DNA from 3 places in the Rhizobium aouanii genome. Region 3 is predicted to be linked to each of the others. Evidence: riboswitches for the same ligand, from Rfam matches in the RefSeq annotation. Region 3 holds a riboswitch; each other region holds the start of a gene.
What was found. A riboswitch is a leader RNA that binds a small molecule or an ion and turns the genes downstream of it on or off. The one in region 3 is predicted to bind FMN.
Positions count from the first base shown of each region.

Region 1: it holds a riboswitch for FMN, as region 3 does, so the genes downstream of both, ribN (riboflavin transporter RibN) here and ribB (3,4-dihydroxy-2-butanone-4-phosphate synthase) in region 3, are expected to answer to the same signal.
Region 2: it holds a riboswitch for FMN, as region 3 does, so the genes downstream of both, V8P77_RS28355 (6,7-dimethyl-8-ribityllumazine synthase) here and ribB (3,4-dihydroxy-2-butanone-4-phosphate synthase) in region 3, are expected to answer to the same signal.

Region 1 is NZ_JBAMYD010000014.1:92,654-102,197, reverse strand. It holds gene V8P77_RS23615 (aldo/keto reductase) at 1-770, shown strand, start outside; gene V8P77_RS23610 (esterase-like activity of phytase family protein) at 860-3,070, opposite strand; gene ribN (riboflavin transporter RibN) at 3,154-4,062, opposite strand; FMN riboswitch at 4,149-4,303, opposite strand; gene hupB (DNA-binding protein HupB) at 4,425-4,700, opposite strand; gene lon (endopeptidase La) at 4,907-7,324, opposite strand; gene clpX (ATP-dependent Clp protease ATP-binding subunit ClpX) at 7,728-9,005, opposite strand; gene clpP (ATP-dependent Clp endopeptidase proteolytic subunit ClpP) at 9,302-9,544, opposite strand, start outside.
Region 2 is NZ_JBAMYD010000019.1:76,418-85,961, reverse strand. It holds gene V8P77_RS28395 (LysR family transcriptional regulator) at 1-492, shown strand, start outside; gene V8P77_RS28390 (DUF1194 domain-containing protein) at 606-1,382, shown strand; gene ampC (class C beta-lactamase) at 1,506-2,663, opposite strand; gene V8P77_RS28380 (LysR family transcriptional regulator) at 2,787-3,671, shown strand; gene V8P77_RS28375 (antibiotic biosynthesis monooxygenase family protein) at 3,767-4,126, opposite strand; gene V8P77_RS28370 (MarR family winged helix-turn-helix transcriptional regulator) at 4,225-4,701, shown strand; gene V8P77_RS28365 (cytochrome b) at 4,682-5,215, shown strand; gene V8P77_RS28360 (VOC family protein) at 5,309-5,998, opposite strand; gene V8P77_RS28355 (6,7-dimethyl-8-ribityllumazine synthase) at 6,258-6,692, opposite strand; FMN riboswitch at 6,774-6,916, opposite strand; gene V8P77_RS28350 (SRPBCC family protein) at 7,163-7,609, shown strand; gene V8P77_RS28345 (GCG_CRPN prefix-to-repeats domain-containing protein) at 7,796-8,104, shown strand; gene V8P77_RS28340 (hypothetical protein) at 8,220-8,444, opposite strand; gene V8P77_RS28335 (adenylate/guanylate cyclase domain-containing protein) at 8,662-9,544, shown strand, end outside.
Region 3 is NZ_JBAMYD010000008.1:30,851-40,394, forward strand. It holds gene V8P77_RS15290 (sugar ABC transporter ATP-binding protein) at 1-434, shown strand, start outside; gene V8P77_RS15295 (SDR family oxidoreductase) at 457-1,245, shown strand; gene V8P77_RS15300 (glucose 1-dehydrogenase) at 1,493-2,275, shown strand; FMN riboswitch at 2,468-2,666, shown strand; gene ribB (3,4-dihydroxy-2-butanone-4-phosphate synthase) at 2,793-3,428, shown strand; gene V8P77_RS15310 (SDR family oxidoreductase) at 3,639-4,406, opposite strand; gene V8P77_RS15315 (hypothetical protein) at 4,500-4,667, shown strand; gene V8P77_RS15320 (DMT family transporter) at 4,735-5,643, shown strand; gene mobA (molybdenum cofactor guanylyltransferase MobA) at 5,653-6,282, shown strand; gene mobB (molybdopterin-guanine dinucleotide biosynthesis protein B) at 6,279-6,800, shown strand; gene V8P77_RS15335 (ATP-binding protein) at 6,732-8,897, opposite strand; gene V8P77_RS15340 (ATPase domain-containing protein) at 8,872-9,544, opposite strand, start outside.

The DNA of each region.
Region 1 (9,544 bases), on a different contig from region 3:
GCAGCGAACGGCCGATGGTTGCCACCAAGGCCGGCCGCCGCCTCAACCCGCATGTCGCCGAAGGCTACACAAAGGCTAATCTCGCAGGCTTTATCGACCGCAGCCTGGCGAATCTTGCCGTCGACAGCCTCGACCTCGTGCAACTCCACTGCCCGCCGCGCGACGCGCTTTACCAGCCTGAGATCTTCGAGAGCCTGAACGCGCTGCAGAAGGCCGGCAAGATCAAGGGTTACGGCGTCAGCGTCGAAAAGGTCGAAGACGGGCTGAAGGCGATCGAATATCCCGGCGTCGTCAGCATCCAGATCATCTACAACATCTTCCGCCAGCGCCCCGACCACCTCTTCTTCCAGGAAGCGCGCCGCAGGAATGTGGCGATCATCGCCCGTGTGCCGCTCGCCAGCGGTCTTCTCTCCGGCAAGATCACCCGGGACACACATTTTGCCAGCGACGACCACCGCAATTTCAACCGCAACGGCGAGGCCTTCGATGTCGGCGAGACCTTTGCCGGCGTTCCCTTCGAGGCCGGCCTGCAGGCGGTGGAAGAGGTGCGCAAGCTGGTGCCCGAGGGCACGACGATGGCTGCCTTCGCGCTCCGCTGGATTCTGATGAGCGACGCTGTCACCGTCGTCATCCCCGGCGCCCGCAATGCCGAGCAGGCCAGGGCCAACGCGGCTGCCGCCGACCTTGCGCCGCTGTCAGCCGATGTCATGGCGGCAACGCGCGAGATCTATGAGCGGCTGATCGCGCCGCATGTGCACCAGCGCTGGTAGGCCATCGATATTCCAAAATGCAAATGGCCGAAAGGCAAAATGGCCGGGTTGTCGCCCGGCCATTTTTCTGTCGTGTAACTATCAGAAGCTCAGTTCGTGGCGGTCAGGTCGACCGGGAAGAACAGGGTCTCGCCGGAGGAGTCGCTGACGCCGTCATTGTCGGTGACCGCGTAGGGCTTGCCCGACGCGTCGAAAGTGAAGCCTTCGAGCTTGTCCAGCACATAGCCGTTGGTGGCAGACTTCAGCTCACCGAGGAAGTCATGGGCTTCGGTTTTCTTGACGACCGGCAGCTCGGCTCCGAGCTTGGCGGGCTTCAGGTCCGAAATCCAGACCTTGTAAAGCTTCTTCAGCCTGGCGGCATCGCCGACGAGGTTGTCGCGCTCGATGATGTAGACACTGTCGCCCTGTACCGAGATCTCGGACAGGCCGACCCAGCCGCTTTCCGTCTTGTCGAGCGGATAGCGAACGGCACCCCATTCCTTCTTCTTCGGATTGTAGGAGACGAGCTTGACGAAGCCCTTCTCGTCGTCGCTCCACTCGCGCTGGACGGCCATCCACAGCGTGGTGTCGTCGCCGGTGCCGACAATTGTCACGCCTTCGAAGCCGTAGCGGATTTCGTTGGCGACGAGCTCCTTCGGCAGGGCGATCTCAGCCTTGATGTCGCCTTTGGCATTGACATTGTAGAGGGCGTGCGGAACGAGACGCTCACTGTAGCCTTCCGAGGCGAGCCAGAAAGAGCCATCGGCGGCAGCCGCAATGCCTTCGATGTCGAGCTTCTGGGCCGGGGTGCCGTCACGTTTGACGACGAGGGCGTCGGTGATGACGGCCGGCTTCTTGCTGGCATCGATCGTGTAGATCGTCGGCTGCGAGCCGAGAACGCTGTCGCTGACGGCGTAGAGCATGCCCGGCTTGCCCGGAACGGCGGCGAGACCCGAAAGGGCTGCGAAGCCGATCGGATTGCCGTCCTTCTCGGCGGAGACGATCTGCGGATAGGCCTTCTCGCCTTCCGAGCGCTCGTAGATCATCACATGCGAGCGCGCGCCGCCGTCCTTGCCGAGATCGACCTCGTTGGCGGTCGCAAAGAGATTGCGGGCGGGAATGGCGATCGCGCCTTCCGGCGAAATGCCGGACGGCAGCAGCTGGACGAGTTCTGGATCGGCGCCGGTATCCTTAAAGACGCCGACGACCGAGGCGCGCTCAGCAAGCAGGAAGAAGTATTGGTCGTCGCCGAACTTGGCGGCTTCGAGGCCTTCCGGCTCGACGCCCTTCGATCCCGAGCGGCTTTCCGGATAGTGGCCGATATGGGCGACGGCGCGTTCGAAGGATGCGCCCGATTCGTAGAGAAGCTTGCCCGTCTTGTCGAAAATGGTAAAGCCGCGCGAGCCGCCCTGGTAGTCGCCTTCATTGGCGACGACGAGGCGGTTGTCGTCCAGCCACTTCACGGCGTCGGGCTCGCGCAGTACGCCCTTGGCTTCGCCTGAGAATTTCAGGGCGCCGTCACGCTTGGTATCGATGCCGGTGAGATCGACGCTGCCGGCGGTAAAATGCGTCTTCACCTCGGCCGTATTGGCGTCGATGATGACGATCTCGTTGTTTTCCTGCAGCGTCAGGGCAATCTCGTTCAGGCCGTTGAAGGCGACGAATTCCGGTTCCGGATCCTCCGGGGCGACGCCGGTAAGCCCGGTCAGAGCCACGTGCTTGATAGTGCCGCAATCGACGGTGCCGTTCTTGACCTGGAAGACGACGAGGTCGCCGGCCGGCATCTGCGGGATCTTTCCGTCATTGACGTCTTCGTCGCGCTCGTTTTCGATTGCGATGGTGCCGAGCGTCTTGTCCTTGTTGAGGGCGATCGAATCCGGCTGGCCGCCGAGATCGCAAGTGTTCTCGATCTTCTTGGTCGCCACGTCGACGATGGCGAGACGGCCCGAGGGCTTGGCCTTGCTTTCGGAGGTGTTGACGGCAACGAGCGCCTTGCCGGCGCTGGAGGTGACCGAAGTCGGCTCGCCGTCCATCATCAGCGCGCCGCCGGCCTTCGGGGCCTTGGCATCGGTAATGTCGATAAAGCCGATCGCGCCGAGCGGGCTGTCGCTATAGATCAGCGTGTTGCCGTCGTCGGTCGCGGTGATGATCTCGGCGGAACTCACCGAAAGCTTGTCCCTATCAACAGGCAGGTTCTCTGCGACCGGGAAGGAAGCGATGCGGTTGAAAACCGGCTCGGCCGCGGCCGGGAACGCTACGGATGCGAGAAGCACGGCAGCAAGCGCTGCCTTGCGCGATGAAATTGTCATGAAATCCCCCATGTGTCGAACATTCGAAACAGGAGTTTTCTGCGCGCGCGGCATGACAGAGGCATGACAGATGCGGCATTTTGCACCTGATCACGTCAGGCTGGTTTGCGCTCCCGGCGCATCTCGTTTCGCATGATGAACAGCGAAGCAGACAGGATGAGAGCCGCTCCCAGCCAGAGGTAGCCCGCCGGCGCATAACCGAAGAACAGCCAACCGGCCAGCACGTTCAACGGCAGTTTCAGATCGTCGAACGGCTGGACGTAGGCGGCATCCGCTGCGGCGTAGGCAAGCGTCAGCAAATACTGCGCTACGGCAGTCAGCAGCCCCGCCAGCAGGAACAGGGCAAGGGTTGCGCCCGTCGGCACTGCAAAGCCTGCCGCAAGCGCCAGCCCGCCATTTATCGGCGTCAGCAGAACGAGCAGCCAGACGGTGATCGTCTCCGGCCGTTCGATGCCCGTCAGGCTCTTGGTGATCAGCGACGAGCCGCCCCACAGCAGCGCCGAAAACACAGGCAAGAGAGCCGCCCAGCCAAAACCATCAGACCATGGCTGCAGAATGATCATCGCTCCGGTGAAACCCGTCGCCGTCGCTGCCCAGCGGGCCGGGCCGACGCGCTCACCGAGGAAAAGCCGGGCGCCCAGAATGATGAATAAGGGCGAGGTCATCACCAGTGCGATCGCCTGCCAGATCGGCACCGCGGCAAGGCCGGCGACCCAGGCCTCGACGCCGAGCGCGGCAAGCGCGACGCGCGCGAGGTGACGCCAGGGATAGTGTGTGCGCATCGCTGCGAGGCCGAGCCTCTTCAGGAACGGCAGCGAAAACAGGAAGGCGAAGCCATATTGCCAGAAGGCAGCCGATGCCGAGGGAAAGGCAAGCTTCATCGTCAGCCATTGGGTGACGATGTTGAGAAGCGAAAAGGCAATGCCGGCAAGGACCATCCAGAGGGCGCCGACAACGGCGCGGGGCGGCTCGACTGCAAGGGAATTCTGATTCATGTCTTTCATCCGCGACCAGGGACCAACATAAATCAGGACGCATGAGGCACGAACACGAACGACATGGCGGATCCCCACCCTCTCGCACGACCGACACTCATTCTCTTCCATCCGGACTTTAACCGTCGGCTCCGGAATCGCACCGGATCTGCTGACCCCTCCCCCGCTTGGACACGAGGAAAGGCGCTCGCGGGCTCGAGCCGAAACCCTTACCGCCGGTGGGGAGTTTCACCCCGCCCTGAGGACAGAAACGTCGTAGATCAAAGCTCGGGCGACGGCAAGGCTCGCCAAAGCAAAGGGGTCCGGCAAAGCCGAACCCCTCTCAAATCCTGCACAACCGGTCTCGTTTCCGGCTGGTGGATAATCTCAGATCAGCCGTTGACGGCGTCCTTCAGGCCCTTGCCGGGCGTGAATTTCGGCACGTTGCGAGCCGGAATGTCGACTTCAGCGCCCGTCGACGGGTTACGGCCCTTCGATGCGGCACGATGAGAAACGGTGAAGCTGCCGAAACCCGCGAGGCGGATGTCGCCCTTGTTCTTGAGTTCAGCCTGGACAACGTCAAAAACCGCGTCAACAGCGGAAGCCGCGTCAGACTTCGTCAGTCCTGCCTTTTCGGCTACTGCGGACACGAGTTCATTCTTGTTCATGTTTCCACCCCTTTCTAAATGGTATGAAACGACTCAAAAGTAAGCTAGGCGCAGAATAGGTTTCATCAGGCCCGCCGAAAACCCAAAAGCCCTGCAAATCAAGGAAAAGCAAGCGTCTACATGACGTTTTCACAAAAAAGGCTGGCGTTTCCGCCAGCCTTTTTGCGTGTTTTGGGCCAATTGGGCATAAATGTGGCAAAGGCCACTCAATGCGCTATGGTTGCGCCTGTCTCATCGAGGCCTTCGACCGTTGCGATGACCGGCGTTTCCACCGTGCCGTCCCATTCGATCGGCTCCGGCCGCCGGATCAGCGCATGCTTGATCACCTCGCCCATGCGGGATACCGGGATGATCTCCATGTTGTTCTTCACGTTATCGGGAATCTCCGCCAGATCCTTGGCGTTTTCTTCCGGAATCAGCACCTTCTTGATGCCGCCGCGAAGCGCTGCGAGCAGCTTTTCCTTGAGACCGCCGATCGGCAGCACACGGCCGCGAAGGGTGATTTCACCGGTCATGGCCACATGCCTGTCCACCGGGATGCCGGTCATGATCGAGACGATCGCGGTTGCCATGGCGACGCCGGCCGAGGGGCCATCCTTCGGCGTCGCGCCTTCCGGCACGTGCACGTGGATGTCGCTCTTGTCGAAGCGCGGCGGCTCGACGCCGAAATCGACAGCGCGCGAGCGGACATAGGAAGCCGCTGCCGAGATCGATTCCTTCATGACTTCCTTCAGATTGCCGGTGACCGTCATGCGGCCCTTGCCCGGCATCATCACGCCTTCGATGGTCAGCAGCTCGCCGCCGACTTCCGTCCAGGCAAGACCGGTCACGACGCCGACCTGATCCTCGCCCTCTGCTTCGCCATGGCGGAAGCGCGGGACGCCCAGATAGTCGGAGATGTTGGCCGCCGTCACGTGAACGGACTTCGTCTTGCCCTTGATGATCTCGGTGACCGCCTTGCGGGCGAGTTTCATCAGTTCGCGTTCGAAGTTGCGGACGCCGGCTTCGCGGGTGTATTGCTGGCTGATCGCCATCAGGGCGTCGTCGCTGACCGAGAATTCTTCCGGCTGCAACGCATGTTCCTTGATGGCCTTCGGCAGCAGGTGCCGCTTGGCGATTTCGCGCTTTTCATCCTCGGTGTAGCCGGCGATACGGATGATCTCCATGCGGTCCATCAGAGGCGCTGGAATATTCAGCGTATTCGCCGTCGTGATGAACATCACATCCGACAGGTCGTATTCGACTTCCAGATAGTGGTCCATGAAGGTCATGTTCTGGGCCGGATCGAGCACTTCGAGCAGGGCCGAGGACGGATCGCCGCGATAGTCCTGGCCGAGCTTGTCGATCTCGTCGAGCAGGAAGAGCGGGTTGGACTTCTTCGCCTTCTTCATCGACTGGATGACCTTGCCGGGCATCGAGCCGATATAGGTGCGGCGGTGACCGCGGATTTCGGCTTCGTCGCGAACGCCGCCAAGCGCCATGCGGACATACTCACGGCCGGTCGCCTTGGCGATCGACTGGGCGAGCGAGGTCTTGCCGACACCCGGAGGACCGACGAGGCAGAGGATCGGGCCCTTGATCTTGGTGGCACGGGCCTGCACGGCCAGATATTCGACGATGCGCTCCTTGACCTTGTCGAGACCGAAGTGATCGGCTTCGAGGATCTTCTCGGCATTGTTGAGATCGGCCTTGATCTTCGACTTCTTGCCCCAGGGAATGCCGAGCAGCCAGTCCAGATAATTGCGCACGACGGTGGCTTCCGCCGACATCGGGCTCATCTGGCGCAGCTTCTTCAGCTCCGCATCGGCCTTTTCACGGGCTTCCTTGGACAGCTTTGTCTTGGAGATGCGCTCTTCCAGTTCGCTCATCTCGTCGCGGCCTTCCTCGCCGTCGCCGAGTTCCTTCTGGATCGCCTTCATCTGTTCATTGAGGTAATACTCGCGCTGGGTCTTCTCCATCTGGCGCTTGACGCGCGAGCGGATGCGCTTTTCGACCTGCAGGACCGAGATCTCGCCTTCCATGAAGCCGAGGGCCTTTTCGAGGCGCTGCTTGACGCTGGTGGTCTCCAGCATCTCCTGCTTCTCGGTGATCTTGATCGACAGATGCGAGGCGACCGTATCGGCGAGCTTGGAATAGTCGTCGATCTGGCTGGCGGCGCCGACCACTTCGGGCGAAATCTTCTTGTTGAGCTTCACGTAGCTCTCGAATTCGGAGACGACCGAACGCGACAAGGCTTCCAGTTCGACCGGATCGTCATGCGGCTCCTCGAGCACATGGCCGAGCGCCTCATAGAAATCCTCGCGGCTGGTATAGGTGTCGATTTCGGCGCGGGCGCGGCCTTCGACGAGAACCTTCACGGTGCCGTCGGGCAGCTTCAGGAGCTGCAGCACGTTCGCCACGGTGCCGACATTGTGGATCGCGGAAGGATCCGGATCGTCGTCGCTGGCGTTGATCTGCGTCACCAGCATGATCTGCTTGTCGGAACCCATGACCTCTTCGAGCGCACGGATCGACTTTTCCCGTCCGACGAACAGCGGCACGATCATATGCGGGAAAACCACGATGTCGCGCAGGGGCAGAACAGGGTAGGCAGTGCTGCTCGCTACAGACGTTTTCTTCGTCATTTTATGTCCTTTCCATCGTCCCGTTGCCGGGCTCTCTGCGCGGCCGCTTGGGACCGGCCGGCACTCTCACTTGTTGCTACAAGTGGAGGTTCTGACTACGCTTTTCAAGCCACGCTAACGCCCGCGTCCCTCGGATGTGACAGCTTTATTACAACGGAACACCAACACTATGAAGCGCGTGGCTGGACCGGCGCTTACCACTTCCGACCCGGCTAAAATACAAACGCCAGCAAGAGGCTTACGGAATCATTGCATCATTGCCAAGCACGATCCCTTGCGCAACATCGGCAAAGGCAATTTCGTTCCCCCGGGCAAATACTAACAGCGCCTCGCATGTTTTTTCAAATAGAAAGGGGCCTGCCTATGGCAAGCCCCCAAAATAATCACGCGAAAACCGCAAAGGTCACGCCGAAGCGTTGGCTTTTTCTTCCTGGCGATCGGCATAGATGTAAAGCGGACGGGCCGAACCGCGCACCACTTCCTCGGAGATGACGACCTCGCGCACGCCTTCCAGGGTCGGCAGTTCGAACATCGTGTCGAGCAGGATCTTCTCCATGATCGAGCGAAGGCCGCGGGCGCCGGTCTTGCGCACGATCGCCTTGCGGGCGATTTCGCGAAGAGCGTCCTCGTGGAAGTTCAGCTCCACGTCTTCCATCTCGAACAGGCGCTGATACTGCTTGATCAGCGCGTTCTTCGGCTCGGACAGGATCTGGATCAGCGCGTCCTCGTCGAGGTCCTCGAGCGTCGCCAGAACCGGCAAGCGGCCGATGAACTCAGGGATCAGGCCGAACTTGACCAGATCTTCAGGCTCCAGTTCGCGCAGAACCTCGCCGACGCGGCGGTCATCCTGCGACTTGACGCTAGCGCCAAAGCCGATCGAGGTCTTCTCGCCACGGGCAGAGATGATCTTGTCGAGGCCGGCAAAAGCGCCGCCGCAGATGAACAGGATGTTCGTCGTGTCGACCTGGAGGAATTCCTGCTGCGGGTGCTTGCGGCCGCCCTGCGGCGGAACGGAAGCGACCGTGCCTTCCATGATCTTCAGCAGCGCCTGCTGCACGCCCTCGCCCGAGACGTCACGGGTAATCGACGGGTTGTCGGACTTGCGCGAAATCTTGTCGACTTCGTCGATGTAGACGATGCCGCGCTGTGCACGCTCGACGTTATAGTCGGCCGACTGCAGCAGCTTCAGGATGATGTTTTCGACATCCTCGCCGACATAACCGGCCTCGGTCAGCGTCGTCGCATCGGCCATGGTGAAGGGAACGTCGATGATGCGCGCGAGCGTCTGAGCAAGATAGGTCTTGCCGCAGCCGGTCGGACCGACGAGCATGATGTTCGACTTCGCCAGCTCGACTTCGCCGTTCTTGGAGGCGTGCGCCAGGCGCTTGTAATGGTTGTGAACGGCAACCGACAGGATCTTCTTCGCCTGCCGCTGGCCGATGACATATTCGTCGAGGACCTTGATGATGTCCTGGGGCGTCGGAACGCCGTCGCGGGACTTGACCATCGAGGACTTGTTTTCCTCACGGATGATGTCCATGCACAATTCGACGCATTCATCGCAGATGAAGACGGTCGGTCCGGCAATCAGTTTCCGGACTTCGTGCTGGCTCTTTCCGCAGAACGAACAATAAAGAGTGTTCTTGGAGTCGCCGCCGTTGCTGCCGCTGACCTTGCTCATATCACTTTCCTTCCAGCACGCCGCATTTCAAGGCGAAATCGCGGTCCACTCTATCAGCTCCTGGCGGCACTCCGTTTCCGGAGCCTTTGCCGAGAAGGGCTTCAGGGGCTACGAACCGGAGCCAACCAATCATGTCCTGGCCCCGGCGGCAACGAATTCCCCTTCGAATGCCGAATGCTATGTCATAAAAATTCAACATAGCATTAATAGTTACTATTAGCGTCTTCGTCGCCGGATGAAAGCCCTTGTTCAATCACAAATGGGATAGAACTGTGGCGAGGAAAACACCATCCCTATTAATTACTAGCCTGCTCGCCTTCCATTTCGAGGCGCGACGTCAGAACCTTGTCGATCACGCCCCAGCTCTGGGCTTCGTCCGCATCCATGAAATGGTCACGATCGAGCGTCTTTTCAACTTCCTCATAGGTCCGGCCCGTGTGCTTGACGTAGACCTCGTTCAGGCGGCGCTTCATCTTGAGGATGTCGCGGGCATGACGCTCGATGTCCGAAGCCTGGCCCTGGAAGCCGCCCGAAGGCTG
Region 2 (9,544 bases), on a different contig from region 3:
AATGTCGATCTCGCCGTCCGCTTCGGCGAACTCAAGGATTCCTCCATCGTCGCCCAGCGGCTCGGCAAGAGCGTGCGCTATCTGGTCGCCGCACCGGACTATCTGAAGGGCAGGGTGCTTCCCTTGAAGCCCGAAGACCTGAAGGACCATCAGTGCGTGCTCTTGAACGGCCGCAACGGCGAGGCGGAATGGCATCTCGTGAGCCGTCGCAAATCGGTTCGCCTGCATGTGTCGGGGCCGGTATCGAGCCGGGATTTCGATGCGGTGAGCGCCTTCACCTATCGCGGACACGGCATCGGCCTGCTGCCTTCGACCTATTGCGACGAACAGATCAGAAGAGGCGAACTCGTCCGCCTGTTGCCGGACTGGTCGTCCGAGGAAATTTTCGTGCACGCCGTCTATCCCACGCGCCGCTTCCTGCCCTCCCGATTGCAGGTCTTTCTCGAGGCGCTGAAAGCATGGAAGACCCCCTTGTGGCTGCCCTTGCATTGAAGGCTTCCAATTCCATCACCGAAAATTGAAGCCGTGCGGGTGGGCGAGCGTCCAGTGTCCGCCAAGCTGTGTTAGAGTTCGCTGGCTTGGATGGCGCAGGGATTGGATTGCCAATGCTGACGACACTTGCGGTGCTTATGGGTCTTTCCGGCCTCGTCCCCATCGCGCAGGCGGGGGGAAGCGAGGTCGATGTGACCCTCGTGCTTGCTGTGGACACCTCGCGGTCGATGGACTTCGAGGAGATCGGCATCCAGCGCGAGGGTTATGTCGAAGCGCTCAAGCACAAGGAATTCATCGACGCGGTCAAGGGCGGGCTGACCGGTCGCATCGCCATCAGCTATTTCGAATGGGCAGGCTATGTCGTCCAGGATTCCGTCATCGACTGGCAGGTGATCGAGACGGAAGAGGATGCGATCGCTTTTGCCGATAAACTCGAAGCCCGGCCGATTGCCACGCAGCGGCGCACATCGATCTCCACCGCGATTGCCCAGGGCGCCAGCATGATCGTTTCCAGCCCCTTTCAGTCCAGGCGGCAGGTGATCGATGTCTCCGGCGATGGGCCGAACAATTCCGGCGATCCTGTCACCCCCGTCCGCGACAAGGCGGTGGAAGCCGGCATGATCATCAATGGCCTCGCCATCATGCTGCGGCCCTCCGATGCGCCCAACGGGCTCGATAAATATTATGCGGATTGCGTGATCGGCGGTCCCGGCGCCTTCGTGCTGCCGGTCCGCAAAATCGAGGATTTCGCCGTTGCCGTGCGCCGCAAGCTGGTACTGGAGATCAGCGGCTTTTCCCCGCCGGCGACGGTGCAGAAAACAGCCGGCGCCGAGACGGGTACCGACTGCCTGATCGGTGAGAAGCAGTGGCGTGATATTTTCGACCGTTGATACCAGAACAGGATGATCTTAGACCGGGTCGGCCTAAAATCTCAATCCTGTTCTGAATTACATAGTTAGAGCATGATGTCGTCCGAAAACCGCGCACACTTTTCGGCATCATGCTCTACCGGATCAGCGCGCCGAAATTATATCAGTCAGTATCTGGTAAGCGGCGGAGACGCGGTCCTCGTTGGGATAGTTTTTGTTGGCCAGAATGACGATACCGAGCCGCTCTTTCGGGACGAACGCGACATATGCGCCGAAACCATTCGTTGAGCCGGTTTTATTGATCCAGACATCGTCGCGCGGTTTCATTGCCGGCATCAGTTGCTTGACGGGAATGGTCTTGAGCATCGCGCTGGAATTGTTGTCCATCAACGTCGTCAATGTCGCAGGATAGGAATACTGTTCCCAAATAAGGTCCTGGGCCATCGCGCCGACATCGAAGTATGCCGTGTGCGTATTGGTGATCGCCTGCTGGAGCTTATCGTCCAATTCGACCAGTCCCATATTCGCGTCGATGAACCGGATCATGTCGCCTGCCGTGGATTTCACTCCATAGGCCTCGGACGAAAGAGTGGCGGGTGTCATCCGAGCCGGCTCGCCGCTTCGCTTGTAGCCTTGGGCATAGTCGGCCATTCTCGATTTCGGCACATTGATATAGGTGCTCGTCAGTCCGAGAGAAGGAAACAATTGGTCTTCCATAAGAGCTGCGAAATCTTTGCCCATGCTTTTCGCCGTTATATATCCGAGCACGCCGATGCTTGGATTGGCGTATGTTCGGTGCGTTCCGGCGGCATATGATGGTTTCCAGCCTGCGAAATACTCCATCAGCTGTTTTTCGGTTTTGACTTCATCGGGAACTTGCAGCGGAAATCCGCCAGCTGTGTGCGTGCCCAAATTCATCAGCGCGACATCGCCGAAGGGTCTTCCTTTCATCGCCGGAAGATATTTGCTTGCCTTGTCCGACAGCGAAAGTTGGCCGGTCACGTCCGCGTAAGAGGTGAGGGTGACTGTAAAAGTTTTGCTGATCGATCCCAGTTCGAACATGGTTGCAGGGGTGACGGGCCTGCCTGCGTCCGTCGACTCGACGCCGTAGTTGAAGATGTGGTTCTGTCCGTCAACGGTGATGGCAACGGCCATGCCCGGAATGCCGTATTTATCCATGACTGGTTTTATCGCGGCGTCCGAGATGGCTTTCAGTTTCAGCTCGTCAGCCGCAAAGCCACTTGTGGAAATGCATGTGGAGACCAATGCGGCCGATAGAATTCCTATCCAATCACGCTTCATTTCTTCATCCTCTAAAAGCAGCTTCATCAACGCAAAGGCGCATGAGGACGGCATTTAACGGCACTGTTTTGCAGCAGCAAACGATGATATCTCGGAGGAGATCCAAGAAAATCTAGGGCTAAGATGGTTCGCCAATTCCTCCCCTTAAATGGCCTGAGAGCTTTCGAAGCATCGGCAAGACATCTCAGCTTCACCCGTGCCGCGATCGAGCTTTGTGTTACCCAGGCGGCTGTCAGCCAGCAGGTCAAAAGCCTGGAGAAGCGATTGGGGGCTGCGCTTTTTCAGCGCCTCCCAAGAGGCTTGAAAATCACCGCAGAAGGCGAAGCTCTTTTGCCGACCTTGACCAATTCCTTCGATCAGATGGCGATTACGCTGGACCGGATTGAAGCCGGGCAGGTTCGGGAATTGCTGTTCCTGGGCGTGGTCGGGACGTTTGCCGTCGGCTGGTTGTTGCCAAGGCTTTCGGATTTTCAACGGCAGCACCCGTTCATCGATGTGCGCATTTCGACAAACAATAATCGCGTCGATATGGCGGCCGAGGGACTGGATTTTGCCATTCGCTTCGGAAGCGGCTCCTGGCACGGCACAGAGGCACTGCGTCTGTTCGACGCTCCGCTCTCTCCTCTGTGCACACCCAAATTGGCCGAGCGTTTAAGGTCGCCTGCAGACCTGGTCGAGGCGACGCTTTTGCGGAGCTACAGGGCGGACGAATGGAGCACGTGGTTCGCGGCAGCGAACGTTCCTCCGGCAGCACAGATAAACGCAGGTATCGTCTTCGACTCTTCGCTGGCGATGATGGAGGCGGCCCTGCAAGGGCTGGGGATCGCTCTGGCGCCGCCGTCGATGTTTTCCAGGCATTTGTCGTCAGGGGCTATAAGACAACCTTTTCCTACGACCATATCGTTGGGGAGCTACTGGCTAACCCGACTTCAATCAAGGCCGCCAACAGCGGCCATGCTCGCATTTTCCGATTGGATGACGTCGCAGATGTCTTCCGCATCTCAGTGACAGTTTCCGGCGAGCCGGAGGCCGAGATCATTCCGACGCTCGATGACTCAGCGTAAGCCTCGTTCCCTCCTCCTGCCATGCCTCTGCCGCTTTGCTTATGCCACGCAGATGCCCGGCACGGCGACCTTCTGGAAGAGGTGCGGGGAGGCGACCGCCGAGGACGGATAGGCCGAGAGCTTCGCTCGAAACTCCGGATGCGAGAATGCCGCACGGAAGTCGGCGGTCGATTCCCAGACGGCATAATTGAGATAAGCAGGACTTTCGCCGATGGCTCGATGCATCTGGGTCGAGATGAAGCCCGGCTGCCGTTTCATGAAGGCGGCATCGGCCTGCCAGGCATCAAGGAAGGCCTGCTCGTCGGCCTTGTCGAGGGTGAAGAGGTTGATGAGGACGATCGCGAAGGCATCGATCGCGATTTGGCGATCGATCGGGAAGGCAGGGTCCATCGGGCGCATGAGCGACTCCATCTGATTTGGTTACATGATGTCAATCTGGTAATATAGATACATATTCAATTTGACACTATGATGTCAATATAGCTATATGGTGACAAATGCGAGAACCCCAACGGACCCCGGCTGGAACAGCTTTGACCGACCTCATTCTGGATCTCTTCCGGCTCAACAACCGGATGATCAACGCGGGCGACAAGCTCGTCGACGGGCTCGGCCTGACCAGCGCCCGCTGGCATGTCCTCGGCACCGTCGTCACAGCAGGCCGGCCACAACCGGTCGCTTGGCTGGCGCGCGACATGGGGGCCAATCGCCAGAACGTCCAGCGCATCGTCAACGATCTGGAAAAGGAAGGGCTTCTGGCATTCCAGCCCAACCCGCATCACCGACGGGCACAGCTCGTCGTGCTGACCGAGAGGGGAAAACAGGCATATGAAACCGCTATGCACCTGCAGGCGCCCTGGGTCGACATGCTCTCGGAAGGGCTTCAGGTCGAGGATCTCAAAACCGCGCATGCCGTCATGAAGGCGCTGCGCAGCAAACTGGAAGGACATGGAGATGTTGAAGAGCAGGCCTGATCGCTATGGCGCAATAGCGGTCTCGATCCACTGGCTGAGCGCGGTTTTGATCCTGGCACTGCTCGGCTCCGGCTTCCGGGCCGCCAACGCCATGGATGCCGCGACCAAGGCAGGGCTGCTGCGTTTCCACATTCCGGTGGCGGTCGTCGTCCTGCTTCTCACGGCTCTTCGCATCGTCTGGTGGTGGCGTTTCGATCGCAAGCCTGCGCCGGTGGCGGCATCGCCTCGCTGGCAGGCGCGCCTGGCGGGCTTTGTTCACGTCGCCTTCTACATCTTCATTCTCGCCATGGTCGCCAGCGGCATCGGGATGATGATCCTCAGCGGGGCTGCTCCCGCCGTCTTCGGGGCAGCCGGCGCCACGCTGCCTGATTTCACCGCCTATCCGCCGCGTGGCCCGCATGGGTTCGGCGCCTTCCTGCTTGTCGGCCTGCTGGTCTTCCATGCCGGCGCCGCGCTCTACCACCAGTTCGTCCGCGGTGACCAGCTGCTGCGGCGGATGTGGTATGGCGGCTGAGATCCAGCCCCGCAGACCGGCGAGCCCGGCAAAGGAGCTGGACCCGTCGGGATGTTTTTCTCGAATGATGTCGCCGTCTGGCGCCGCCCTTGCCTATAAGGGTAGCTGCTTGCCGGCCTGTTCGCTGACCATGTATTCGGCGTACCAGTCCGGCCAGTTCTCGTCGTGTTTGCCGCCGTTTCGCTTCTCGTGTTCGCCGTGCGCGGTCGCCGCGCGGCGCATGGCTGACGCGAGATCGGTCGAGGTGGTGAATGTCGTCCCGTCGGCGTCGATGCGCCCCGGCAGGCGCGTGGTGACCTCCTGGAACAGCCAGCCGTTGCCATCGGGGTCCTTGAAGGAGGCGAAGGAGCGGTAGCTGCGGTGATCGGGATCGCGGCCGGCAATGCGGAGCCGCCCGAACAGATAGGGTTCGTCCTTGCCGGCATAGACGCCGGCTGCGTCATGGAAGACTTCGCTGACCTCGACGCCGCGGGCGATCAAGTCGCGGCGGGCGGCCTCGATGTCGGAGACGATAAGATAGAGCCCCTGGGCGGAGCCGGGGGCTGCGGCGGTGACGTTCTTGCCGAAGATGATCGCGCAGCCGGAGCCCGGCGGGGTAAACTGGATCACACGGAAATCGGCATCATTGGCGAAGTCGGCGTCGAGCCGCCAGCCCAGGCCGTCATAAAAACGTTTGGCGCGGTCGACGTCGGAAACGGGGATGACGACCACTTCGAGCTTGGTGTCGACGGGTTGTGTTCTCGGGGTTTCAATGGGGGTTTCGCTGCGCAGTGCATTGCTCATCTTAAGCTCCTTGGGTTCTGGATGTCTTGAGAATTGCGGACACGTGACGGGCCAAGTTGACCACGGCGCGGTGGGGTCGTCGAATCAATTATTCTGTCTGATTTGGCCGGTATTGGCGGATTCCGCTACGACACACGGCGCGTCGCTCTCGATTCGTGCGGTTGGTGAGGTCATGTCGATCCGATGAGGCGGCGGGGTCGGTTCCCCGCCACCTTCGTCTGTCGTCCTGCGGCTCGTCGAGCCGGCGTGCAGGAAGTTCCTACGCAGCGAGAGCGGCGCGGGTTTTGCCGATCGTCAGAGCCGCCTTTGCTGCCTCGCGCCCTTTCTCGACGAAATGCGCGCGGTAGATCTGCTTGTGGTGTTCGGTTTCCTGATACTGATGCGGCGTCAGCGAAACCGACAGCACCGGCACACCGGTATCCATGCCGGCGCGCATCAGCCCATCGACGACGGCCTGGGCGACGAATTCGTGGCGGTAGATTCCGCCGTCGACGACGAAGGCGGCGGCAACGACAGCGGCATAGCGTCCGGTTGCCGCAAGATCGCGCGACAGCAGCGGCATCTCGAATGCGCCGGGAACATCGAACACATCGATCTGCTCGGGCGGAATAAGCTGATGGAAGCCATCTAGCGCGCGGTCGACGATATCGGCGTGCCAGCTGGCTTTGACGAAGGCATAGCGGGTGGGTGTCATGGTAATCTCCTTTGGCGAACAGACGACACATCACCCAAGGCGATCACGAACGTCCCCGACAGCCGCAAAGGCGGCGGGAACGCACGTTCTCTTTCATCCGGACTATGACCGTCGGCTCAGGCATCTCACCTGATCTGCTGACCCTTCCTGAGAAGGCGCTCGCGGGCTCGCAATCGAAATTGCATACCGCCGGTAGGGACTTGCACCCCGCCCTGAGAACGGCGCGAACAATAGGGGGAAGGTGACGGGCTGGCAATAGGCCGAAATGCTTCGCGACTAATGCTGGATCAGCGCTCCCGACGCGGCGATTTCGCTTGTTCGTCGATCGCAACGGGCAAGCCCTCTTGCGGAGGATGGGCTTGCGCTTACATGCTGTGCGTGAGGACATTCACGTCAGAATAGCACGGCAAGACAGGCTGCGCCGTCTCCACCGGAGACGGGCAGGGCCGTGGAAACCATGGGAGAGAGAGATGCAAGACCCCTTTGTCGTCCACCGCGAGGCGCATATCGCGGCGCCGCCGGCTGCGGTGTTCGCGTTGATGACCGACCCGGAAAAGATCCTGCGCTGGATGGGAACGGAGGCGCAGGTCGAGCCGCAGCCCGGCGGGCTCTATCTCGTCAACGTTACCGGCGCGCGCTTTGCGCGCGGCTCGTTTCGCGAGGTGGTGCCGGTTCATCGCCTTGCCTACAGCTTCGGCTGGGACGGCAGCGAGGTGGTGCCGCCGGGGTCGAGCCTGGTCGAGATCGACCTGATCGAGCAGGGGGGCGGAACGCTGCTGCGGCTCACCCATAGCGGCCTGCCGAGCGCCGAGCAATGCGCCGGCCATGCGGAAGGCTGGGCACATTATCTCGGACGGCTGACAGAGGTTGCCGCCGGTCGCGATCCGGGTCCCGATCCTTTTTACGGCAGGACATGAACAATTTTTTGCGGGCGGCGGGGCATCTCTGAAGCGCTTGCCGTTGCGACAATAGCGGTCGGCGAGCGCTCGGACCAGCCGTGCGGAAGCGCTCCTTTTGCTCCCGCAAACATGAACGCGCAGTTCATCTCCAGTTCAATTTGGCGGTCATAAGGTGTGGACGGCTGGATTGAAATGGAGTTCTCGATGAAGGCACTTTCTATCGCGGCTGCCTTGCTCGCTGGCAGCCTCTCGTTCGGCACAGCGCAGGCGATGCCGATGGGGACAATCAATGTCCAGAGCAATATCACAAAGGTCGACTACGCCTGCGGTCGCGGCTGGCATTTGACGCGCTGGGGCGAATGCCGACGAAACTGGAGACGCCCGCCGCCGGTAGCCTTTTACGGCGGCCCGCCCCGCTGGGGCTGGGAGCGGCGTCACCGGGATTGGGATGGTCCGCGCTGGCGCCATGAGCGGCGTTGGGATCGCGACCGCCGTTGGCGGGATGATGACTAAGGGTCTCGCTTAGTTGTAGATGGACGAAGGCCGGAGCGATTTTTCGCCCGGCCTTTTCTGATGAGACAGCTTCGCGACGCTGACCGGCAGCGTCCTCCTGATTTGTCCGATACGGTCAGATCCTGCTGACGAGCCAGTACTTGTCGTCGATCAGTTCTTCGAGCTCGACCGGATCCTTGACGCCAAATTCGAACCATTCGACGAGTTCCTTCGCCTTGCGGCTGCTCTCCTCCGCCGTCAGCTCGACCTGATATCTTTCGCACCATCGCCGAAGGATCGACGTCAGCAGCGTCATGTCATTCCCATCCAACGGATCTTTCGGCCAGAATATCGTGCCCATCGTACCCCTCAATCACACGATGACGAACGACCCCATAATGGAATCAAAGTCGCGCAAGTTTAAAGTGTTTATTTTTTGTTTTCCACCGCGCTGAATGGTTTTCGACAGCTGATGCGGACGGCTTTTGCGAGGCGACAGGCCGAGTCGCTGGAAACGTCTCCACGATCACCCCGGGGATGTCCTTGCGGACGTCCATGTGGGCGTGCGATGTTAAGCGATGGATCTGCCGTCTCCCCTTGCCTGGTTGGTTGACGAGGCCGGAGCCTCGCCTGGTCCCGAACGGTTTTTGGCCGAGCTCGGGCGCCGGCTGCTGGCCGACGGACTGCCGCTTTCCGGCGGCACGCTGACGCTTTCGGTGCCGCATCCGATCATTGCGCGGCGCACCTGGTTGTGGAGGGCCGAGACCGGTGCTGTCATCGAGGCGCTGGCCTTTGCCGCGGCTCCGCAGAGCGAGGCCGGGCGCGACTGGCTGACCGGGCTCGGGCCGGTATGGGAGGAGCGAATAGGGCCTTCGCAGGATAGTCCCATGCTCGGCTGGGCGGGTATCGACAACCGGGCAGGGGCGGGCGCATTCGCTCCGGTTGAAGCCGACCGGCTGCGCGAGGTCGCGCGTTTTGCCGCCGCGCCGCTCGCAGCGCTCGCGGCGCGGGAGGCGCGGGCAGCCCTGCTCGAAGCGTATCTCGGCCGGCGTAGTGCCGCCCGGGTGCAGGCCGGCGAGCTTGCCCGCGGCACCGGCGAGACCATACGTGCCGCTCTTCTCTGCGCCGATCTGCGCGATTTCACCGCGCTTTCGGAGGTGACGGAGCCGCACGCGATGATCGCGACGCTCGACGCATGGTTCGACCGCGTCGCAGGCGCCGTGCATGCTTTCGGCGGCGAGGTGCTGAAGTTCATGGGCGACGGCGTGCTGGCGATCTTTCCGGTCACGGCTGCGTCGGTCGAGGCAGACGCTGCCCGAGGGGATCGCGAGGCCTGCGAGGCCGCCCTTCGTGCGGTTGCCGCGAGCCGTGCCGGCATGGCCCATCTCGACCAGGTGCGCCAAGCGCAGGGGCTGGCGCCGCTGCCCTTCGGCGCAGCATTGCATTTCGGCGAGATCCTGT
Region 3 (9,544 bases):
TCAGCGAGAACATTATCTATGCCAATCTTGACAAACTCGGCGGCGGTTGGATCACGCCGCGCGTCAAGCGCTCCTTTGCAGAAAAAGCAGTTGCCAAGTTCGGGGTAAAGGGCCGTGCTGAACAACATGCCTCGGACCTATCCGGCGGCAACCAGCAGAAGGTCGTGATCGCGAAGTGGCTGATGCGCGATCCCAAGGTCGTCGTGCTCGACGAACCTACGAGAGGCATCGACGTCGGCGCCCGAGCGGGCATCTACGACATCATCGTCAATCTTGCCAAACAGGGCGTCGCGGTCATCGTCGTCAGTTCGGACCTCGAAGAGGTTCTCGGAGTCTCCAATCGCATTCTCGTGCTTGCGCAAGGCAAGCAGGCGGGGATTCTCAATCGTGACCAGGCAAATGATGTTTCGGTCATGGAGCTAGCTACCATTTAATCAGACAGAGAAAGGAAGAGCGGTGTCCGACATCACTCTGAACGCCCCGAAGCTTTTCGATCTCAGCGGCCATGTTGCCATCGTTACCGGAGCTGGCAGCGGCATTGGTCAGCGCATTGCCATCGGCCTTGCGCAATGCGGCGCCGACGTGGCGCTGCTCGACCGCCGAACTGACGACGGGCTGGCCAAGACGGCTGAACATATTCGCGCCGCCGGCCGCCGCTCGATCCAGATCGCGGCGGATGTCACGAGCAAATCTTCCCTTGCAGATGCCGTAGCACGTACCGAAACGGATCTCGGCGCGCTGACGCTTGCAGTCAACGCTGCAGGCATCGCTAACGCGAAGCCGGCGGAAGAGATGGAGGAGGACCAATATCAGACGTTGATGGATATCAACCTCAAAGGCATATTCCTTTCCTGCCAGGCCGAGGCCCGCGCCATGCTGAAGAATGGACGCGGCTCCATCGTCAACATCGCTTCCATGTCCGGCGTGATCGTGAACCGGGGGCTGGTCCAAGCCCACTACAATGCCTCCAAGGCGGGCGTCATCCATATGTCGAAGTCTTTGGCCATGGAATGGGTCGACCGCGGCATTCGCGTCAACACCATCTCCCCCGGATACACGGCAACGCCCATGAACACCCGACCGGAGATGGTCCACCAGACCAAGCTCTTCGAAGAGCAGACGCCGATGCAGCGCATGGCAACGGTCGACGAGATGGTCGGTCCGGCGGTGTTCCTGCTGTCGAATGCAGCAAGTTTCGTGACCGGCGTCGATCTTCTCGTCGACGGCGGTTTCTGCTGCTGGTGATGAGAAAGCTCATTGCCGCCGCTGGAAAGTGACCGGTCTCGCTTCCTCCCTAGCTGAGATCGAGGCGCTGAAGGGACTAACGGGCATGACGGCGTGCAATATCGTCGTCTGTCCGCCCTTCGCGCTGATCGAACGGACGGAGGGCGCTCAAGAGTGCCTGAATTCGCGACAACCAGTTGAGCTCCAATAAAGATCGCATGGTAGGTCGCATCGAGATTTGCTGTTTATCGATGGACAAGGAAAGAGCATGAAACGCTTTGAGCAGAAGACCGTCGTCATTACCGGGGGCAGCCGCGGCATCGGCGCCGCCATCGCCAGACGTTTTGCGCGCGAGGGCGCCAATCTCGTCGTCTCGGCCAACGAGGAGCTGGTTCACAGCGTTGCCGAACAGATCCGGGCCGAAGGCGGCAAGGCGGTCTCCTTCATCGGCGACGTCACGGATAAGGCGAGCGTCACCGCCCTCTACGATACCGCCGAAAAGGAATTCGGCTCGGTCGACGTCTCGATCCAGAATGCCGGCGTCATCACCATTGCCCGCCTCGAGGATCTGACCGAAAATGAGTGGGACAAGGTCATGGCCGTCAACACCAAGGGCGTCTTCCTCTGCGCCCAGGAGGCGATATCAAGAATGCGCAAGCACAAGCGCGGCGGTCGCATCATCAACACCGCCTCCGGCCAGGCCCGCGACGGCTTCATCTACACGCCGCATTATGCCGCCTCCAAAATGGGCGTCGTCGGCATCACCCAGAGCCTGGCCAAGGAAGTCGCGACCGAAAAGATCACCGTCAACGCCTTCTGCCCCGGCATCATCGAAACCGACATGTGGGCCTATAACGACCAGGCCTGGGGCAAGCTGCTTGGCAACTACGCCCCCGGCGAACTGATGAAGGAATGGGTCGAGGGCATCCCGATGAAACGGGCAGGCTCCGGCGAAGACGTCGCCGGCCTGGTGACCTTCCTCGCCAGCGATGACGCCGCCTATATCACCGGCCAGACCATCAATGTCGACGGCGGGCTGATCATGTCCTGATGCAGGTCGCCCAAAATGCGCAGTGGTTTTGGGACAACGACATGCATGGAAGGATCAAACCACCAACGAAGCGCGGAAGGCGACATGGTCGTCGCCTCTGAGTGAACAGTGTGTCCATCGGCGTTAGGGCAGCTTTGCATTTTTGCCCGGTCGAGTGACCTTGCCATCCGCCTGTTTTTAATCCTATCTTTGCAATGTTCTCAGGGCGGGGTGAAATTCCCCACCGGCGGTATCAGGAGCAATCCTGGAGCCCGCGAGCGCTTCCGGCACTACAGCGCCGCGTGTCTTTCAGACGCGCAAAGGACGCTGTAGCACTTTGAATTGCTGGAAGGTCAGCAGATCCGGTGAGATGCCGGAGCCGACGGTATAGTCCGGATGGAAGAGGACAACACGGGCAGTCGCACTCCATCCCGGAGTCGGCTGACGTTTGTTCGCCCAAGGGAAGAAGGCTCGCTCACGGATTGAGCCGAGCAGACCATGTCAGCCCGCTGACATAACCCTTGAAAGGCCAGACAGCATGACTATCGCAAGAATTGAAGATGCCATATCAGCCATTGCTCGTGGTGAGATGGTCGTCGTCGTCGATGATCAGGACAGGGAAAACGAGGGCGATATCGTGGTCGCCGCCGACGCCGCCACTGCTGAAACAATCGCCTTCATGATGACCCACGCCCGTGGTCTCATCTGCGTCGCCATCGAAGGCGAGCGTCTCGATGCGCTCGATATCCCGCTGATGGTGCCCAACAATACGGAATCGCACAAAACCGCCTTCACGGTCTCGGTCGATTATCTCAAGGGCACCACGACCGGCATCTCGGCAGCCGACCGCGCCGCCACCGTCAGCGCCCTGGTTGACGACCGCGCAAAACCCGCCGATTTCGCCCGCCCCGGCCACATCTTTCCGCTGCGCGCCAACCCCCGCGGCGTGCTCGGCCGTCCTGGCCACACCGAAGCCGCCGTCGATCTCGCCCGCCTCGCCGGCAAGACCGCAGCCGGCGTCATCTGCGAAGTCGCCAATGACGACGGAACCATGTCCCGCCTCCCCGAACTCACCCTTTTCGCCAAACGCCATAACCTCCTCCTCGTCACCATCGAGGATCTGGTCGCCTATCTCGAACGCCAGGCGGAAAGAGACATACGCGAAGTCGCATGATCCGCGCAAAGCGGCCAGCCCGTCCTTCGAGGCTCCCGCGGGGCATCTCAGGATGAGGCTGGAGGGAGGGCGTGCCAAGCCCCACGGCACACCGACCAGCCCTCATCCTGAGGTGCGCAGGCCAAAGGCCGGAGCCTCGAAGGACGAGGGCGGGTGGCTGAGTCGCAGACGCGCACGGCCGGTTGCCACAGCACACCCCATTTCCTGCCCCTATGTCCGGCTGATCGAAACCCCACCATCCGCCAGCATCGCCGTGCCGGTCACGAAGCTCGACATGTCGGAGGCAAGGAAGAGCGCCGCATTGGCGATCTCTTCGGGTTGCGCCATGCGTTTCAGCGCATGCAGTCCCTCGACGAAGGCGAGCACTTCCGGCGTGGCATCAGGCGCGTTGGTGATGCTGGCGGGTGTGTCGGTGCCGCCGGGAAGCAGCGCGTTGACGCGGATGTTCTGCCTCCCGAGTTCGGCGGCGAGCACCTGCACGAAGCCGATCAGCCCCGCCTTGCTCGCCGCATAGGCGGCCATACCAGGCATGCCGGCGGTGTGGCCGACGAAAGTCGAGGTGAAGATCAGCGATCCGCCGCGGTTTCCGATCGCCGCCGACTGGTGCTTGGCGCCGAGAAAGGCGGCGGTGAGATTGGTCTCGATCGTCTCGCGCCAACCCTCCAGCGACAGGCCGGCAACCGGCCCCATCTCACCGAGGATGCCGGCATTGTTGAAGGCGATATCGAGCCCGCCGAAGCGCGAGACCGCCGTTTCGGTAAGCCTTGCCTGCAGCGCCTCGTCCCTGACATCGCCTGATATGGCGACGGCCTGTCCGCCCTCCGCCTCGATTTCCGCGATGACGGCATCGAGCGCATCCTGCCGCCGGCCGGTGACCACGAGCTTGGCGCCTTGCCGCGCAAAGAGTTTCGCCGCCGCGCGACCGATGCCGGAGCTTGCGCCGGTGATGATTGCGATCTTGTCGTTGAGAAGTGTCATATCGGTCTCTCCTGGGGTTGTTGCGAGATCTGAGATGCTCAAACATCAGGCGATGCAGCCACCCGTTTCCCGCGCAGGAAGAGAAAAACGCCTATGGCCGAACCGGAAGCTCGACGGCGCGTCCTCATCGACGCCTTGATTGCGACGTCGGAAATATCGGAATTCATCTTTATAAAACGGGGATTTGCGGAAACCTGCATCCACGCTTACGTTGACGTGGACGCCATTGTGCACCGCATCATCGATTTATGCTTTGTGTGACATTCATCCGATTCCCTTCATGCATCTTCGCGACTAAAAGGAGCGCACAGGTAACGGGAATCTCTTCATGCCGCGGTCACGCAACACTGAGGGCGCCATCTATATGAGCTTGGCAATGGCCGGCTTTTCCGCGAGCGACGCTCTGTCCAAATCGGTCATCGCCCACATGAACGCCGGCGAAATCATGTTCCTGCGCGGCCTCTTCACCAGCCTGCTCGTTTATCTGATCGCCTGGAAAATGGGCGCGCTTCGCTCCTGGCGCATCATGCTGCAGCCGATGATCATCTTCAGGATCATCTGCGAGACGCTCTCTGCCGTCACCTATATCACCGCGCTCGGCATGATGCCGATCGCCAATGCCTCGGCGATCCTGCAGTCGCTGCCGTTGGTCGTCACCTTCGGTGCGGCGCTCTTCTTCTGCGAGCCGGTTGGTTGGCGGCGCTGGTCGGCGATCCTCGTCGGGCTCGTCGGCGTGCTGATTATCATCCGCCCCGGCCCTGATGGATTCACCGCCGCCGCCCTCCTCTGCGTCGCCGCGGTGCTGACGACGGCTGGCCGCGATCTCGCCACTCGGAGCATCAGTCCGGAAATCCCCTCGCTGATGATAACCGTCATCACCGCCATATCAGCCTCATTCTTCGGTGCGCTGCTCATTCCGGTGCTCGGCGGCTGGCAGCCGGTCAGCGCCGCAGCACTTGGGCATCTCGTGCTCGCCTCGGTGCTGGTGCTCGTCGGCTACCAATCGGTCATCCTCGCCATGCGCACCGGCGAAATCTCTTTCGTCGCGCCGTTCCGCTATACCAGCCTGATCTTCTCTTCTGTGCTCGGCTTCTTTTTCTTCGCCGAAGTGCCTGACAACTGGACGCTCGTGGGGGCTGCGATCGTCATCGCCTCCGGCCTCTATACGTTCTATCGTGAGGCCAAGCGCCGTGTGTCGCCGATTGCGCAGGAATCCGCGCCGCGCGCGCCGGTTTGAGGAAGAATGATGGCTGAATTCTCGTTGGATAAATCTCATATAGCAGGCGTCGTGCTGGCCGGCGGCCGTTCGCAGCGCATGGGCCGCGACAAGGCGGGCGTGATGCTTGGGGCCGAGAGCCTGCTGCGCCATGTGCTGACCCGCCTCTCGCAGCAGGCTTTGCCCGTTGCCGTCAATGCCGATGCCGTCGCCGAGGACGTGCCTGTCGTTCCCGACTGTTTTCGCGGCAAGGCCGGACCAATGGCCGGCATCCATGCGGCGATGGTTTATGCCGCCGGCCTTCCCTCAATCACCCACGTCGTCACGGTCTCGGTCGACTGCCCATTCTTCCCGACCGATCTCGTCGCCCGGCTGGCGGCGGCGGTCGGGCACCCGTCGCAGATCGCCATTGCCACCTCCGAGGGCCGCAGCCATCCCGTCTTCGGGCTTTGGCCGGTGACGCTGGCCGCCGATCTCGAAGCCTGGATCGCCACCGACGAGAAGCGCCGCGTGCGCGACTTCCTGTTACGGCATGACGTTGCGGAAGTGGCGTTCCCGCTGCATCCGACCCGCGCCAGCCTGCTCGATCCCTTTTTCAACATCAACACGCCTGATGATCTCGTCGAGGCGGAACGCTGGCTGGAGGCCCTCCGCGCATGACCGCACCGAAAATCTTCGGCATCGCCGGCTGGAAGAACTCGGGCAAGACAGGCCTCGCCGTCCGGCTGGTCACGGAATTCACCCGCCGCGGCTACAAGATCTCGACGATCAAGCACGCCCATCATGATTTCGACATCGACAAGGTCGGGGCGGACAGCTACCGCCACCGCCAAGCCGGTGCCCATGAGGTCACCATCGTCTCCGGCACCCGCTACGCCATCATGCACGAGCTGCGCGGTGCCCCCGAACCTGAATTCGAGGAGATCCTCGCCCGTCTCGCCCCTTGCGATCTCGTGTTGATCGAGGGCTACAAACGCGAGCCGATCCCGAAGATCGAGGCCCGCCGCCTGGAGGCTGCCAATCGCGAGCCGCTGGCGCCGAGCGATCCCCATATCTGCGCCGTCGCCGCCGATCATACCGTCACGGATACGGCCCTGCCGGTCTTCGATCTAGACGACACAGGCGCCATCGCCGATTTCATCGCCGACATCGTCGGCCTTGGACAGGCGAGGCTTTGAACCACCTGCGTCGCCACCGGATCTGCGAATCGGAACCGTTTCGCTTGCCATCGCCTTGGCGATTTCCTTAGCGAGCTGAGCCTGATCATAAGGCTTTCCCAATCTCGGAAGGTCGACATCGGTGCCAGAGGGAAGATCGGCATAACCGGTCGCCAGCACGATCGGCAACGCCGGACGAATGTCCCGCGCGGCCTGGGCGAGCTGTGCGCCGGTCATGCCGGGCATCGAATAGTCGGTGATGACAAGATCGAAATGCTCGCCGCTCCTGATCAGTTCCAGCGCCTGCGAGCCGGTATTTGCTTCGACAACCTCGTGGCCGAGATCTTCAAGCATGTCGACCGAACTCATGGCAATCAAGGCGTCGTCATCGACCAGAAGGATCTTCAGTCTGGATGCGGCTTGCTCAACAACCACCTCCGACTCGGTCGGCGCCTCGGTTCGCCAGGCCGTCGCCGGAAGCCACAATTCCGCGGTCGTCCCCACCCCAAGCTCACTTGTCAGACGAAGTGCGCCATTGAGCTGAACGGCAAGTCCATGGATCATCGATAAGCCCAGACCCGTGCCCTTTCCGAGTTCCTTGGTCGAGAAAAACGGATCGACTGCCTTCTTCAGGGTCTCCGCGTCCATGCCGGTGCCGCAGTCGACCACTGCCAAGACAAGATAGGGCCCTTCGCCGAGATCACCCTTATCGCCGGCAACCTTTTCCTCGCGCAGCGAGATGGACAGCGTCCCTCCGTCCGGCATCGCATCGCGGGCATTGACTGCAAGGTTGAGCAGCGCCAATTCGAGTTGGTTCGCATCAACCAGGGCCGGCGGTAGACTTGTCGGCAGATTGGTTTCGATGCTGATCGAGGATCCGACTGAGCGCCGCAGCAGATCATTCATGCCGGAGACCAGCTCGGACAGATTGACGGGCTTGACCTGCAGATCCTGCTGCCTGGCAAAAGCCAGCAGCCGTTGCGTCAGAGCAGCTCCGCGCCGCGCGCCCTGAATTGCCCCGTCAACCAGACGCGTCGCCTTGGCATCTCCGGCAACGTGCTTGCCGAGCAATTCCAGATTTCCAAGAACGACCATCAGCAAATTGTTGAAGTCGTGGGCGACGCCGCCGGTCAACTGGCCGATTGCCTCCATTTTCTGCGATTGGCGTAGCTGCTCCTCGGCTTTTTCTCGCTGGGCGGCTTCTTCGAGCAGGGTCTGGTGAGCGACGTTGACCTCTTTGGTCCGTTCCCTCACACGTTCTTCGAGGTTTTCATTGAGCCGCCTCAGATTTTCCTCGATGGTCTTGCGGGCGGTGGTATCGGAACAGACGCCGACGAGTTTCCTGGCGGAACCATATCTGTCGGCATAAAGCTGCGCATGGACCTCGGTCCAATGCAGTGATCCATCCGGCCAGATCGTCCTGTGCTCGATCGAATAGTCGCGTCCGGTATCAATCGTCCGGCGCAGGCGTTGCAGCACAAGATCCCGGTCGTCGGGGTGGATGCTTGCGATGAGGTCGTCGCGTGTGACATCCTCATCCGGACTGCGGCCGAAAACTGCTTTGCAGGTGGCCGAGGCTGATAAGGCCATCGAGGATAGCTCCAGCTCCCACGCCCCAAGACGACCGGCTGCAAGCGCCGTCTGCAGCCGTCGCTCGCCCTCGGCCAAAGCCTCGAGCTGAGCTCGAGCCTCATATTGGCGCAGGCGCCCTTTTAACGCGGTCCGCGCAATACTGATGAAGGAGGTCGCATGGAACGGTCTTTCCAGGAAAGTGACGTTGCCGAGAACCTCGGAAAGCCTGGCAGCGGCCGGATTTCGTTCAGGCCCGCCACCGCGCGTGGTGAGCACGATGAACGGTAGATCGGACCAGCTGGGCTGGGCGGAGACCCAGGCGGCAATCGGCTTCAAATCGCTCCAGCGAACGGCCTCTTCGGTCAGCACGCCAAGTGCGATGTCATCTTGCAGTGAAGAGGCAAAGACATTCAGGTCGGCAGCCGCAATCGATGATAGGCCGGCTTCGTCGATTAGCGATACCGCCACCTGGGCATCGCGTCCGGTGGGAGCATAGATCAATGCTTTCGGCTTTACGGAATTAGGAATTGCCGCGATCCCCGCCATCAGTCGATAGGAGCGGCTCTGCGCCGGTGACAAATTCGGGAACGCCGCGAAGCACACCTTGGAACCCGACCAGAGGATCCCCGAACGTCAGCCCGGAACTGTCGATACGATACTCTCGGATTGTATCCTCATGCAGCCCAGTTCTTTTCTTGATCACGGAGACCGCTCGCCGCACCCTCCCCGCAGCCTCGAAGTAGCGCAGCAGTATGACTGTGTCCGCAAGATAGGTCACGTCGACAGGCGCCTTCATATCGCCGACAAGTCCATGCTGTGCAACGGTAAGGAAGGTATTGGCGCCTTGCCTGTTCAAATATTGAAGCAACTCATGCATATGAAGGATCAGCGAATTTTCATCCGGCATCGATGCTTGATAGCCGTTGATGCTATCGATGATGACGGTCTTGGCATTCGACTTGTCCACGCACTCGCGCACGCGATGCGCGAATTCACCTGGTGACAGTTCAGCGGCGTCGAGCTGTTCGATGTGAATTAGACCGCTGCTCCTTAGCGTCTCGAGATCTATTCCGAGCGCCTTGAGCCGCGTAAAAAGCAGGCCAAGCTCTTCGTCGAAGATGAAGGCCGCCGCTCTCTCGCCACGCGCAACCGCCGCGACCAAGAATTGAAACGAGAAAGTACTCTTGCCGGTA